Regions from separate parts of the Pseudomonas sp. H2_D02 genome, predicted to be linked through region 1. Evidence: predicted binding sites of a transcription regulator. Region 1 holds the regulator's gene; each other region holds the start of a gene.
The links. The regulator sigma-54, encoded in region 1, starts transcription at its own class of promoters, with help from an activator protein. The targets are predictions, from matches to a motif close to ANTGGCATNNANNTTGCTNT.
Positions count from the first base shown of each region.

Region 2: flhA (flagellar biosynthesis protein FlhA) is a predicted target of sigma-54. The motif match lies at 2,027-2,046, and genes of this name have one in related genera.
Region 3: glnK (P-II family nitrogen regulator) is a predicted target of sigma-54. The motif match lies at 1,726-1,745, and genes of this name have one in related genera.
Region 4: AB4N42_RS11275 (flagellar basal body rod protein FlgF) is a predicted target of sigma-54. The motif match lies at 1,473-1,492, and genes of this name have one in related genera.

Region 1 covers NZ_CP162816.1:5,950,730-5,954,069, reverse strand. The annotation lists gene ptsN (PTS IIA-like nitrogen regulatory protein PtsN) at 1-168, opposite strand, end outside; gene hpf (ribosome hibernation-promoting factor, HPF/YfiA family) at 181-489, opposite strand; gene AB4N42_RS27300 (RNA polymerase factor sigma-54) at 566-2,059, opposite strand; gene lptB (LPS export ABC transporter ATP-binding protein) at 2,224-2,949, opposite strand; gene lptA (lipopolysaccharide transport periplasmic protein LptA) at 2,949-3,340, opposite strand, start outside.
Region 2 covers NZ_CP162816.1:2,469,230-2,472,569, reverse strand. The annotation lists gene flhA (flagellar biosynthesis protein FlhA) at 1-1,967, opposite strand, end outside; gene flhB (flagellar biosynthesis protein FlhB) at 2,343-3,340, opposite strand, start outside.
Region 3 covers NZ_CP162816.1:927,467-930,806, forward strand. The annotation lists gene AB4N42_RS04130 (methyl-accepting chemotaxis protein) at 1-1,179, shown strand, start outside; gene AB4N42_RS04135 (accessory factor UbiK family protein) at 1,271-1,531, opposite strand; gene glnK (P-II family nitrogen regulator) at 1,947-2,285, shown strand; gene AB4N42_RS04145 (ammonium transporter) at 2,319-3,340, shown strand, end outside.
Region 4 covers NZ_CP162816.1:2,420,403-2,423,742, forward strand. The annotation lists gene AB4N42_RS11270 (sigma-54-dependent transcriptional regulator) at 1-1,208, shown strand, start outside; gene AB4N42_RS11275 (flagellar basal body rod protein FlgF) at 1,547-2,284, shown strand; gene flgG (flagellar basal-body rod protein FlgG) at 2,334-3,119, shown strand; gene flgH (flagellar basal body L-ring protein FlgH) at 3,192-3,340, shown strand, end outside.

The DNA.
Region 1 (3,340 bases):
ACCGAGTTTTTCACGGGCAACCAGTGCCTCGAAGACATCCTGCATTTCCAGATCCGGCACTTCGCGGTGGATCAGGTTGGCGATTTGTTCGAGGGCTTTCTTTTTACTGCCGCCCGGCGCGTTCACTTGGGAACGGCCGGGGGTCAGGATGGTTTCTAGTCGGATCATGGATTGGGGGGGTTAACGACCGGTTGCGCCCTGGAGGAGGCTCTGGGTCTTTTCCTTATGCTTTTTGAGTTGGCGATCCAGCTTGTCGGTCAGCAGGTCAATCGCGGCATACATGTCTGTGTGCTCTGCGTTGGCAACCACTTCTCCGCCGGGAATATGCAGCGTGGCTTCGATTTTCTGCAGCAGTTTTTCGACGCACATCGTGACTTGCACGTTGGTGATCTTGTCGAAATGCCTTTCCAATCGGTCGAGTTTTTCGCCGATGTAGGTGCGCAGGGGTTCGGTCACTTCCAGTTGGTGTCCACTGATGTTGACTTGCATACAGCTTCTCCTTCGTTGCCAGTGCATAAAGCGGCAGGCTGGGTTGCCTGCCACTGGAACGCTGTGGCGTGGCCTGTTACATCAACCGCTTGCGTTCGCTCGAAGGTGCGATCCCGAGGGATTCGCGGTATTTGGCGACGGTACGGCGGGCCACCTGAATGCCTTGTGCCTCCAGTAAACCAGCGATCTTGCTGTCACTCAACGGCTTTTTCTGATTTTCCGCGGCGACCAGTTTCTTGATGATCGCGCGGATGGCCGTGGACGAGCATTCGCCGCCTTCCGAGGTGCTGACATGGCTGGAGAAAAAATATTTCAATTCATAGATTCCCCGCGGGGTATGCATGAATTTCTGGGTGGTCACCCGTGAAATCGTCGACTCGTGCATGCCCACTGCCTCGGCAATGTCATGCAGGACCAACGGTTTCATCGCTTCATCACCGTATTCCAGGAAGCCGCGCTGATGCTCGACGATCTGGGTCGCCACTTTCATCAGGGTTTCGTTGCGGCTCTGCAGGCTCTTGATGAACCAGCGCGCTTCCTGCAACTGGTTGCGCATGAACGTGTTGTCGGCGCTGGTGTCGGCGCGTTTTACGAAACCGGCGTATTGGGCGTTGACCCGAAGTTTCGGCACCGATTCCTGGTTGAGCTCCACCAGCCAGCGATCATTGTGCTTGCGCACGATCACGTCGGGGACAACGTATTCAGGCTCGGTGGATTCGATCTGCGAGCCGGGCCGTGGATTGAGGCTTTGCACCAGCTCGATGACTTGGCGCAGCTCGTCTTCCTTGAGTTTCATGCGCCGCATCAGTTGGCTGTAGTCGCGGCCGCCCAGCAAGTCGATGTAGTCGGTGACCAGTCGCTTGGCTTCGGCCAGCCACGGTGTCTTGGCGGGCAACTGGCGCAGTTGCAGCAAGAGGCATTCGCCCAGGCTGCGGGCGCCGATGCCGGCGGGTTCGAACTGCTGGATGCGGTGCAGGACCGCCTCGACCTCATCCAGCTCGATGTCGAGCTCGGGGTCGAAAGCTTCGAGAATTTCTTCGAGTGTCTCGTCCAGGTAGCCCTGGTTGTTGATGCAATCGATCAGGGTCACGGCGATCAGGCGATCGGTGTCGGACATCGGCGCCAGGTTCAGTTGCCACAGCAAGTGGCTTTGCAGGCTTTCGCCGGCGGAGGTGCGGGTGGTGAAGTCCCACTCGTCGTCATCGCCGCTTGGCAGGCTGCTGGCGCTGGTCTGGTAGACGTCTTCCCATGCCGTATCCACGGGCAGGTCGTTGGGAATGCGTTCGTTCCACTCGCCGTCCTCGATGTTATCCACCGTCGGGGCGGCTTCCTGATAGGACGGTTCCGGGATTTCGGCAGGGGTTTTCTGTTCGACGTTGTCGGCCAGCGGATCGGAGTTGTCGAAGTCGTCGCCTTCTTCCTGGCGTTCGAGCATCGGATTGGACTCCAGGGCCTCCTGGATTTCCTGTTGCAGGTCCAGGGTCGACAATTGGAGCAGGCGGATGGCCTGTTGCAGCTGCGGCGTCATCGTCAGCTGCTGGCCCATTCTCAAGACTAGCGATGGTTTCATGGCAGGGGCTTAACACCTTATTCGCCGGCCGCACATGCGCCATCCACTACAAGGGCGCCGGAGCGCCAAACTTAAGCAAATTATATGCCTGAAACTGAGGTGTTTGCCTAGAGCGTCGCCACAATAAAATTGGCGACGCCCGGCGATGCACCAGACATCTGCGCTTACAGGCGAAACTCGTGACCCAGATACACTTCCTTGACCAGTTCATTGGCCAGGATAGTCGCGGAGTCGCCTTCGGCAATCAACTGGCCGTCATTGACAATGTAGGCGGTCTCGCAGATATCCAGCGTCTCGCGCACGTTGTGGTCGGTGATCAGCACGCCGATCCCCTTGGCCTTGAGGTGATGGATGATCTGCTTGATGTCACCGACCGAAATCGGGTCCACGCCGGCGAACGGTTCGTCGAGGAGGATGAATTTCGGCGCGGTGGCCAGGGCACGGGCGATTTCCACGCGGCGACGTTCGCCACCGGACAGGCTCATGCCCAGGTTGTCGCGAATGTGGCTGATGTGGAATTCCTGCAGCAGGCTTTCCAGTTCCTGTCGACGGCCGGCCTTGTCGAGTTCCTTGCGGGTCTCGAGGATGGCCATGATGTTGTCGGCAACCGACAGTTTGCGGAAGATCGAGGCTTCTTGCGGTAGATAGCCGATCCCGGCCTTCGCCCGGCCGTGCATCGGCTGGTGGCTGACGTCCAGGTCGTCGATCAGGACGCGGCCCTGATCGGCCTGGACCAGGCCGACGATCATATAGAAGCAGGTCGTCTTGCCCGCGCCGTTGGGGCCGAGCAGGCCAACGATCTGGCCGCTCTCGATGGACAGGCTGACATCGCGCACAACCTGGCGGCTCTTGTAGCTCTTGGCCAGGTGTTGGGCTTTCAGAGTTGCCATTACTGGGCCTTTTGCTCGTCGGTTTTCTTTTTCGGCTGGATCACCATGTCGATACGCGGACGCGCCTCGGTGACCTTGCTGCCAGTGGCACGACCCGCGCTGGCCAGTTTCTTGACCGTGTCATAGACGATTTTCTCGCCTTGGGTCACGTTGTTGTCCTTGTCGACAACCTTGGCGCGGTCGATCAGGACAACGCGGTCCTGGGCGGCGTGATACTGGATGGTAACCCCATAACCCTGTACAGGCTTGGTGTCGCCCGCGGTTTGCAGTTGTTCGAAGTAGGCCAGGTTGCCCACCGAAGTCACCACGTCGATATCGCCGGACTGGGTGCGGGTGATGGTCACGGTGTTGCCGGTCACTTTCATCGAACCCTGGGTGATGATCACGTCAC
Region 2 (3,340 bases), 2.8 Mb from region 1:
TCTTGCCGCTGGGCTGCGTCGATCAACGAGCGTTGCAGCTTCTCGGCCATGCTTGGCTCCAGCAGGACACCCTCTTCCGAGCCTTGTCCTGCCTTCTGCAGACTATTGAGCAATATCTGTTCCAACCTTGGTTCCAGAGTGATCACAGGCAGCTCAGACTCAGTGCCTACAATGCTTTGGACGATTGCACGGGATACGCCGACCCGCACCGCAGCCACCAGGGCGGCGGTATCTTGACTCTTCGAAGCGTTGTTGGCGATCGCTTCGGCGATGCTGCGGATGTCGCGCACCGGTACCTGTTCTGCCAACAGCGCCTGCAACACCTTGAGCAATTGCGACAGCGAAACCACGCCCGGCACCAGCTCTTCAGCCAGCTTCGGCGAGCCTTTGGCCAGTACTTGCAGGAGTTGCTGGACTTCTTCGTGACCGATCAGCTCGCTGGAGTGCTTGTACAGAATCTGGTTCAAGTGGGTCGCCACCACCGTGCTGGCGTCCACCACGGTATAGCCGAGGGACTGGGCCTGGGCGCGCTGGCTGATTTCGATCCACACCGCTTCCAGGCCGAAAGCCGGATCCTTGGCGGTAATACCGTTGAGCGAACCGTAGACCTGACCTGGGTTGATCGCCAGCTCGCGGTCCGGGTAGATCTCGGCTTCGGCCAGGATCACGCCCATGAGCGTCAGGCGATAGGCGCTCGGCGCCAAGTCGAGGTTGTCGCGGATGTGCACGGTCGGCATCAGGAAGCCCAGGTCCTGGGACAGCTTCTTGCGCACGCCCTTGATCCGCGCCAGCAGTTGACCACCCTGGTTGCGGTCGACCAATGGAATCAGGCGGTAGCCGACTTCCAGGCCAATCATGTCGATCGGCGTCACGTCGTCCCAGCCCAGCTCCTTGGTTTCCATGGCGCGAGCCGGCGATGGCAGCAGTTCCTGCTGGCGCTTGACCTCTTCCAACGCCTGGACCTTTTGCACATTCTGCTTTTTCCAGAACAGGTAGGCACCGCCAGCCGCCAGGGCCGCCATGCTCAGGAAGGAAAAATGCGGCATGCCAGGCACCAGGCCCATCACCGCCATCAGGCCGGCGGCAACAGCCAGGGCCTTGGGCGAGGCGAACATTTGGCGACTGATCTGCTTGCCCATGTCTTCGGAGCCCGAAGCACGGGTCACCATGATCGCAGCGGCTGTGGATAACAGCAGTGATGGCAATTGCGCCACCAAACCGTCACCGATGGTCAACAAGGCGTAAACCTTGCCGGCATCGCCGAAGGTCATGCCATGTTGGAAGATGCCGACGGCCATGCCGCCGATCAGGTTGATGAACAGAATCAACAGGCCGGCGATGGCGTCACCGCGCACGAATTTGCTGGCACCGTCCATGGAACCGTAGAACTCGGCTTCCTGGGCCACTTCCAAGCGTCGCAGCTTGGCCTGGCCCTGGTCGATGAGGCCAGCGTTGAGGTCGGCGTCGATCGCCATTTGCTTGCCGGGCATCGCATCGAGGGTGAAACGTGCGCTCACCTCGGAAATCCGCCCGGCGCCCTTGGTCACCACGACGAAGTTGATGATCATCAAGATCGCAAAAACCACGATACCGACCACGTAGTTACCGCCGATCACCACCTCACCGAAGGCCTGGATCACCTTACCGGCGGCGGCGTGGCCTTCTTGGCCATGAATCATCACCACCCGGGTGGACGCCACGTTGAGCGCCAGGCGCAACAGTGTCGCCACCAGCAGGATGGTCGGGAAGACGGCGAAATCCAGCGGCCGCAGGGCGTATACGCAGACCAGCAGGACCACGATCGACAAGGCGATGTTGAACGTGAAGAACACGTCCAGCAGGAACGGCGGCACCGGCAGCATCATCATGGCGAGCATGACCAGCAGCAACAGCGGCACGCCCAGATTACCCCGGCTGAGGTCTACGACGTTGCTGCGCGCGGTGCTGAGTAACTGAGAGCGATCCACCAATATTCCCCGTTCCTGTGAAGCAAACTTTTGACGCCCGAGAGGGGCGCAGGCGGGGTATTGCAAGAAGCTTTCCAACTTTTGCGAGAGGCTGAAATAGAGCGGCTTGACGTACATCCAGCCCTGTGGGAGAGCCTGCACCCACGCGGTCCTGCGGTCCGCTCGAGAAAAATGATGTATCTGTGGCGAGGGAGCTTGCTCCCGCTCGGCTGCGAAGCAGTCGTAAACCGGCGGGTGCGGAGTGCCTGATGCTCTGCATCTCGCGGCTTAAGGGGCCGCTTCGCGGCCCAGCGGGAGCAAGCTCCCTCGCCACGGGTTCATCGATTGCCTTGATTGAGCAGCATCAGTTCCCACAGAGCTTTTCGTTAGCCGGGATCAGGAATCGCGGCGCAAATCCGGCGGGATCGGCAGGTCCTTTAGCGGTTCGGGGCGCTTGCCCTTGCCGGCGCGGTGCTGGCGGATCTGGTAGACGTACGCCAGGACCTGGGCCACGGCCAGGTACAGGCCTCCCGGAATTTCCTGGTCGAGTTCGGTGGAGTAGTAGATCGACCGCGCCAATGCCGGGGATTCGAGCAGCATCACTTCGTTGGCGACGGCGATCTCGCGGATCTTCAACGCCAGGAAATCGCTGCCCTTGGCCAAGAGGACCGGCGCATTGCCTTTGTCCGGGTCGTACTTGAGCGCGACGGCATAGTGGGTCGGGTTGGTGATGACTACATCGGCGTCGGGAATCGCCGCCATCATCCGGCGCTGGGAGACCTCGCGCTGCAGCTGGCGGATCCGCTGCTTGACCTCCGGCTTGCCCTCCTGATCCTTATATTCGTCGCGGATTTCCTGCTTGGTCATCATCAGCTTCTGCTTGCTTTGGTAGAGCTGGATCGGCACGTCGATGGCGGCGATCAGGATCAAGCCACAGGCCATCCACAAGGTGCTCCAGCCCACCAGTTGCACGCTGTGAATAATGGCCTGTTCCAGCGGCTCATGGGCAATGCGCAGCAAGTCATCGATATCAGCCTGCAATACCGTCAGCGCCACGAAAAGAACCAGGAAAAACTTACCAAGCGCTTTTAACAGCTCCATCAGGGCCGTTGTGGAGAACATCCGCTTGAGCCCACTCGCAGGATTCATTCGGCTGAACTTGGGCGCCATGGTCTTACCGGAAAACAACCACCCGCCCAAGGAAATAGGCCCCAGGAAAGCGGCCAGCAACAAGAAGATCAGCACTGGCTGCACCGCCACGATGGCGATCTTGCCCGAATGCAACAAGTACTGCGCCATGGCCCCAGGGCTGAGCAGCACTTCCCGAGGCAGCGAAAAATTCAGGCGCATGATTTCCAGCAGATCCAAGGCCAGCCCACCACCGTAGATCAGCA
Region 3 (3,340 bases), 1.3 Mb from region 1:
GGTGACCTGCAGAAGACCTATCGCAAGGTGATGGACCAGTTGACCCTCATGATCGACTCCAATGATCGCCAGATCGGTGAAGACGCCAAGGCTGCCACACAGCAGGAGGTCACGGCCAAGACCGTGTTGTATAGCGGCATCGTCGTGGCGTTTATCGCCGCGCTGCTGCTGGGCGTGTTTATCAGCCGCCTGATCAGTCGACCGATTGCCGTGGCGGTCGATTGCGCACAACGCATCGCCCAGGGCGACCTCACTCAGCACATCACCAGCAACAGTCGCGACGAGGCCGGCCAGTTGCTCAAGGCGCTGGGCGATATGCAGGCGAGCTTGAAGACCACCATCCAGCAGATTGCCAGCGCTTCGGACCAGTTGGCTTCCGCCGCTGAGGAGCTGACGATGGTCACCGACGATGGCAGTCGTGCCTTGCTCCGACAGAATGATGAGATCCAGCAGGCGGCCACAGCCGTGACCGAGATGACTTCGGCGGTCGAGGAAGTGGCTCGCAATGCCGTCTCCACCTCGCAGGCTTCGCAGTCGACCAGTTCGCAGGCGAGCAATGGACGGGATCAGGCCCGTAGCGCGGTGCAGGCGATCAACAATGCAACCCAGGAAATCACCTCGTCCACCGGGCTGGTCAGGGACCTTGCCGTGCAGGTGCGCGATATTGGCAAGGTGCTGGATGTGATTCGCGGGATCGCTGAACAGACCAACCTGTTGGCGCTCAACGCGGCCATCGAAGCGGCTCGCGCCGGGGAGCAGGGCCGCGGTTTTGCCGTGGTAGCCGATGAGGTTCGCGCCCTGGCGGCGCGCACCCAGGCATCAACCGGTGAAATCGAGAGCATGATCCACTCGGTACAGGATCGTGCCGACAGCGCGGTCGATGCGATGGGCAAGAGCCAGGCGCTGGTGACCGAGACCCAGAGCTTGGCCCGGGCCACTGGCGAGGCGCTGGAGCAGATCGCCGATGGCATCTCGCAGATCAATGACCGTAACCTGATGATTGCCACGGCTTCCGAGGAGCAGGCCCATGTGGCCCGCGAGGTCGATCGGAACCTGGTGAATATCCAGGATCTCTCGACCCAGACTGCCGCTGGGGCGAACCAGACCAATACCTCGAGCCAGGAGCTGTCCAGCCTGGCCCTGTCATTCAATACGCTGGTCGGCCGTTTCCGTCTCTGACCCCTTGGGGTGATACGCCTGGGCTGCCAGGCGTATCACGTCGGCTCGCGGCCCAATGTCCGTGGCGCACCTGGCAATGATCCGGGGCTTTTTATTCCTGTGTCGGAGCCAGTCGCGCTTCCAACTCGGCGACCTTGGCTTCCAGGCTTTCGAGCCGCGCCCGAGTCCGGGCCAGCACGACCATCTGGCTGTCGAATTCCTCCCGGCTGACCAGGTCCAGCTTGCTGAAGCCGCTTTGCAGCAAGGCCTTGAACTGGCTTTCGATTTCGCTTTTGGGCAGCGGCGTGTCGCCACTCAACAGGCGGGAGGCATGGCCGCTCAGGGCGTCGAGGAGGTCTTTGGGCGCAAGCATGGCAGGTGTCCTGGAAAACAATGGCGGGCAGTGTATCACGCAGTGTCTATAGTCAATTCGCCAGGCAGGGATGCACGCTTTTCGCGCACAGGGCCGGGCGCTGTCGCACCGTTGTTGTGCGTATCGTTGCGCTTCGTGGCCCGACACCGCCGCATGCAACGGGTAAGGGGTTGAAATCAGGAGGGTTGGGCACAGATGGCAAGGTTTCTGCTTAGAGGCTGATGACCCATGCACTGATGCAGTCGCTGTGACGAATGCAGTGCAGCAGGCGAAACGGGGAGTTTCGTCAGGATCGGTTAACTGGCACCTGTCGGGCAACTTGGGCCGACGACGCGTTACAAAGCCAGGCACTGCGCTTAGACTTGAGTCGGGTTTGTTTTCCTGGGGCAAGTCCACCAATTCGGGAGAAAGTTTCATGAAGCTAGTCACTGCCATCATCAAGCCGTTCAAGTTGGACGACGTGCGCGAGTCGTTGTCCGAGATCGGCGTGCAGGGCATTACCGTTACTGAGGTCAAAGGCTTCGGTCGGCAGAAAGGTCACACCGAGCTGTATCGCGGCGCGGAATACGTGGTCGATTTCCTGCCCAAGGTGAAGATCGACGTCGCCATTGACGACAAGGATCTTGACCGGGTGATCGAGGCAATCACCAAGGCCGCCAACACCGGCAAGATCGGTGACGGGAAGATCTTTGTGGTCAATCTGGAACAGGCTATCCGCATCCGTACCGGCGAAACCGATACCGACGCCATCTAAGCCGCCAAACCCAACGCCCCAGGAGAAAACAATATGACTCTGCGTAAATTCGCAGGGCTAGGAGCCCTGTTGTCCTTCGCAATGCCTGGCCTGGCCATGGCAGAAGAAGCGGCAGCCCCCGTCCTGAACTCCGGCGACACCGCCTGGATGCTGACGGCCACGATTCTTGTACTGTTCATGACCATTCCCGGCCTCGCCCTGTTCTACGGTGGCATGGTCCGGTCGAAAAACCTTCTTTCCGTGATGATGCAGTGCTTTGCCATTACCGGTCTGATCAGCGTCCTGTGGGTCATCTATGGCTACAGCATCGCGTTCGACACCACCGGCATGGAGCAGGGCGTCGTCAACTTCAATTCCTTCATCGGTGGCCTGGGCAAAGCTTTCCTGGCCGGCGTCACGCCAGCGAGCTTGACCGGCCCGGCGGCGCTGTTCCCTGAGGCGGTGTTCATCACCTTCCAGATGACCTTCGCCATCATCACTCCGGCCCTGATCGTCGGCGCGTTTGCCGAGCGGATGAAGTTCTCCGCCATGCTGATCTTCATGGGCGTGTGGTTCACCCTTGTGTATGCGCCGATTGCGCACATGGTCTGGTCCGGTAACGGCGGCCTGCTGTGGGACTGGGGTGTGCTGGACTTCGCTGGCGGCACCGTGGTGCACATCAACGCCGGTATCGCAGGCCTGGTGGCGTGCCTGGTGTTGGGCAAGCGCAAGGGCTTCCCGACCACGCCAATGGCGCCGCATAACCTGGGTTACACCCTGATGGGCGCGGCCATGCTGTGGGTCGGCTGGTTCGGCTTCAACGCCGGTTCCGCCGTTGCCGCCAACGGCACCGCCGGCATGGCGATGCTGGTCACCCAGATCGCTACCGCCGCGGCGGCGCTGGGCTGGATGTTTGCCGAGTGGATCACCCATGGCAAGCCAAGCGCACTGGGCATTGCCTCGGGCGTGGTGGCCGGCCTGGTCGCCATCACTCCCGCTGCTGGCACCGTGGGCCCGATGGGCGCCCTGGTTATCGGCCTGGCGGCCGGTGTGGTGTGCTTCTTCTGCGCCACCAC
Region 4 (3,340 bases), 2.8 Mb from region 1:
TGGACGAGGTGCCGGGAATCCCGTTGTCCCGCTACGCCGAGGATTTCGACCTGCCGGAGCTGGTGCGCGCCAACCAGTCGCGGATCAACGGGTTGCGGGTCAAGGTCAAGGGCGACGTGTTCCTGGCCGACATCGCACCGCTGCAATCGGAGCACGACGACAGCGAGGCCATGGCCGGCGCGGTGTTGACCTTGCACCGCGCTGATCGGGTGGGCGAACGCATCTATAACGTGCGCAAGCAGGAACTGCGCGGCTTCGACAGTATTTTCCAGAGCTCGAAGGTGATGGCAGCGGTGGTCCGGGAAGCCCGGCGCATGGCGCCGCTGGACGCGCCACTGTTGATCGAAGGTGAAACCGGCACGGGCAAGGAATTGCTCGCCCGCGCCTGTCACCTGGCGAGCCCGCGCGGGCAGTCGCCATTAATGGCGCTCAACTGCGCCGGGTTACCCGAGTCCATGGCTGAGACCGAGCTGTTCGGCTACGGCCCCGGCGCCTTCGAAGGGGCCCGGGCCGAAGGCAAGCTCGGGCTGCTGGAACTGACGGCGGGCGGCACGCTGTTTCTCGACGGGGTCGGGGAAATGAGCCCGCGTCTGCAGGTGAAACTGCTGCGCTTCCTGCAGGACGGATGCTTCCGCCGCGTAGGCAGCGATGAAGAGGTGTACCTGGATGTCAGGGTGATCTGCGCGACCCAGGTCGATTTGTCCGAGCTCTGTGCCCGAGGCGAATTCCGCCAGGACTTGTACCATCGCCTGAATGTGCTTTCCCTGCACATTCCACCGCTGCGCGAATGCCTCGACGGGCTGGCCCCGCTGGTCGAGCATTTTCTCGACCAGGCCAGTCGCCAGATCGGCTGTGCACTGCCCAGGCTGGCCCCGGCGGCCATGGACCGCCTCAGCCACTACCATTGGCCGGGTAACGTCCGGCAATTGGAAAACGTGCTGTTCCAGGCGGTTTCCCTGTGCGATGGCGGGAAGGTGAAAGCCGAGCACATCCGCCTGCCGGATTACGGCGTGCGTCAGCCCCTTGGCGATTTTTCCCTTGAGGGTGGCTTGGACGAGATCGTTGGGCGTTTCGAGAAAGCGGTGCTGGAACGTTTGTATTCCGAGCATCCGAGCAGTCGGCAACTGGGCAAGCGGCTGGGGGTTTCCCATACGACCATTGCCAATAAGTTGCGGGAGTATGAGGTGGGCAAAGAATCCGGCGCGTGAAGATAGGCGTTCCGTGGCGAGGGAGCTTGCTCCCGCTCGGCTGCGCAGCAATCGCCAAAAGTATGGGGCTGCTACGCCCGAGGCGTCGGACTGGCCCAGCGGGAGCAAGCTCCCTCGCCACAGGGTGGGCCAGTTGAGTAGCTTCGGCGGACACTTGCCGCAACCGGCATGACACCGCCGGTTTTTCGTCTTCGATACGTTTCCATGATTCCTTCCAATCCACCCAAGTCCTTTGTTTATCGGGCCCATCCGCGCCAGAAAAAAGTTGGTCTGCAATTTGCTTAAGGCTGTGCAACACAGCAGTGGGCGGCAAACGTCCGGCATGCAGAGGAACGACAGTGGACAAGTACCTTTATGTGGCAATGACCGGCGCCAGCCAGAACGCACTGGCGCAACGGGCCCATGCCAACAACCTGGCGAACATTTCCACCAACGGTTTTCAGAAAGACCTGGAGCAGGCACGTTCGATGCCGGTGTTCGGCGACAGCTTTCCGGCGCGGGCGTTTGCCATGTCCGAGCGTCCCGCCACCGATTTCACTCCGGGTGCGCTGGTTGAAACCGGTCGCGACCTGGACGTGGCGGTCAGCGGGCCGGGCTGGATGGCCGTGCAGAACCCCGACGGCGGTGAAAGCTACGTGCGCACCGGCAGCCTCAACGTTGACGCCCTGGGCGTGCTGCGGGCCGGCAACGGCATGCCGGTGATGGGCAATGGCGGGCCGATCGCCGTGCCGCCGGAGCAGAAAATCGAAATCGGCCAGGACGGCACCATCAGCATCCGCGCCATGGGCGAAGGCCCGCGTGTGATGGCTGAAGTGGACCGCATCAAGCTGGTCAACCCTGACCTGAAGAATATGACCAAGGGCCTGGACGGTTCGATCCGCACCAAGGACGGCCAACCGGCGCCCATCGATGCCAACGTGCAGTTGGTGTCTGGGTTCCAGGAAGCGAGCAACGTCAACGCCGTGGATGAGATGACTTCGGTGCTGGCCCTGGCCAAGCAATTCGAGCTCCACGTCAAGATGATGAACACCGCCAAAGAAGGCGATGAGGCCATGGCTCGGGTCTTGCAGATCTAATCATTAATTACAGCGCTGCGCCGAAAAACAGGCGTACGAGGAGAATCGAATGCTTCCGGCTCTTTGGGTTGCCAAAACAGGTCTGTCCGCCCAGGACACCAACCTGACCACCATTTCCAACAACTTGGCGAACGTCTCGACCACGGGTTTCAAACGTGATCGCGCCGAGTTCCAGGACCTGCTTTATCAAGTAAAACGCCAGCCTGGCGCCCAGTCGACCCAGGACAGCGAATTGCCGTCGGGTCTGCAAGTGGGTACCGGTGTGCGCATCGTCGGCACCCAGAAAAACTTCAACGCCGGCAGCCTGCAAACCACCGAGCAGCCGCTGGACATGGCCATCGACGGTCGCGGTTTCTTCCAGATCCTGCAGCCGGACGGCACCACGTCCTATACCCGTGACGGTACCTTCCACCTCGATTCCAATGGTCAGATCGTCAACGCCAGTGGTTTCGCCCTGGAGCCGGCCATCATCATCCCGAACGATGCCCAGACCTTCACCGTGGGTCGCGACGGCACCGTGTCCATCACCGTGGCGGGCAACCCGGCCTCCCAAGTGATCGGCAACCTGCAGACCGCCGACTTCATCAACCCGGCCGGCCTACAAGCGGTGGGCAACAACCTGTTCCTGGAAACCGCCGCCAGTGGCGCGCCGCAAATCGGCACGCCTGGCCTGAACGGTTTCGGCACCACGCTGCAGAACACCCTGGAAACATCGAACGTGAGCACGGTCGAGGAGATGGTCAACATGATCACCACCCAGCGCGCCTACGAGATGAACTCCAAGGTGATCTCCACCGCCGACCAGATGCTCTCGTTCGTCACGCAGAACCTGTAATCGCGTCGCAACATTCGTCATTACGTAGACAGGGCGGCCCCAGGGTCGCCTGCAACACCAAGAGGTAGGGTCATGAATCGCTTCGTATCTGTTCTGGCATTGAGTGGGATCACCGCACTGGCGGGCTGTGTCGCGCCAACGCCAAGGCCCAATGACCCGTACTACGCTCCGGTGTTGCCGCGCACACCGTTGCCGGCGGCGGCCAACAACGGTTCGATCTA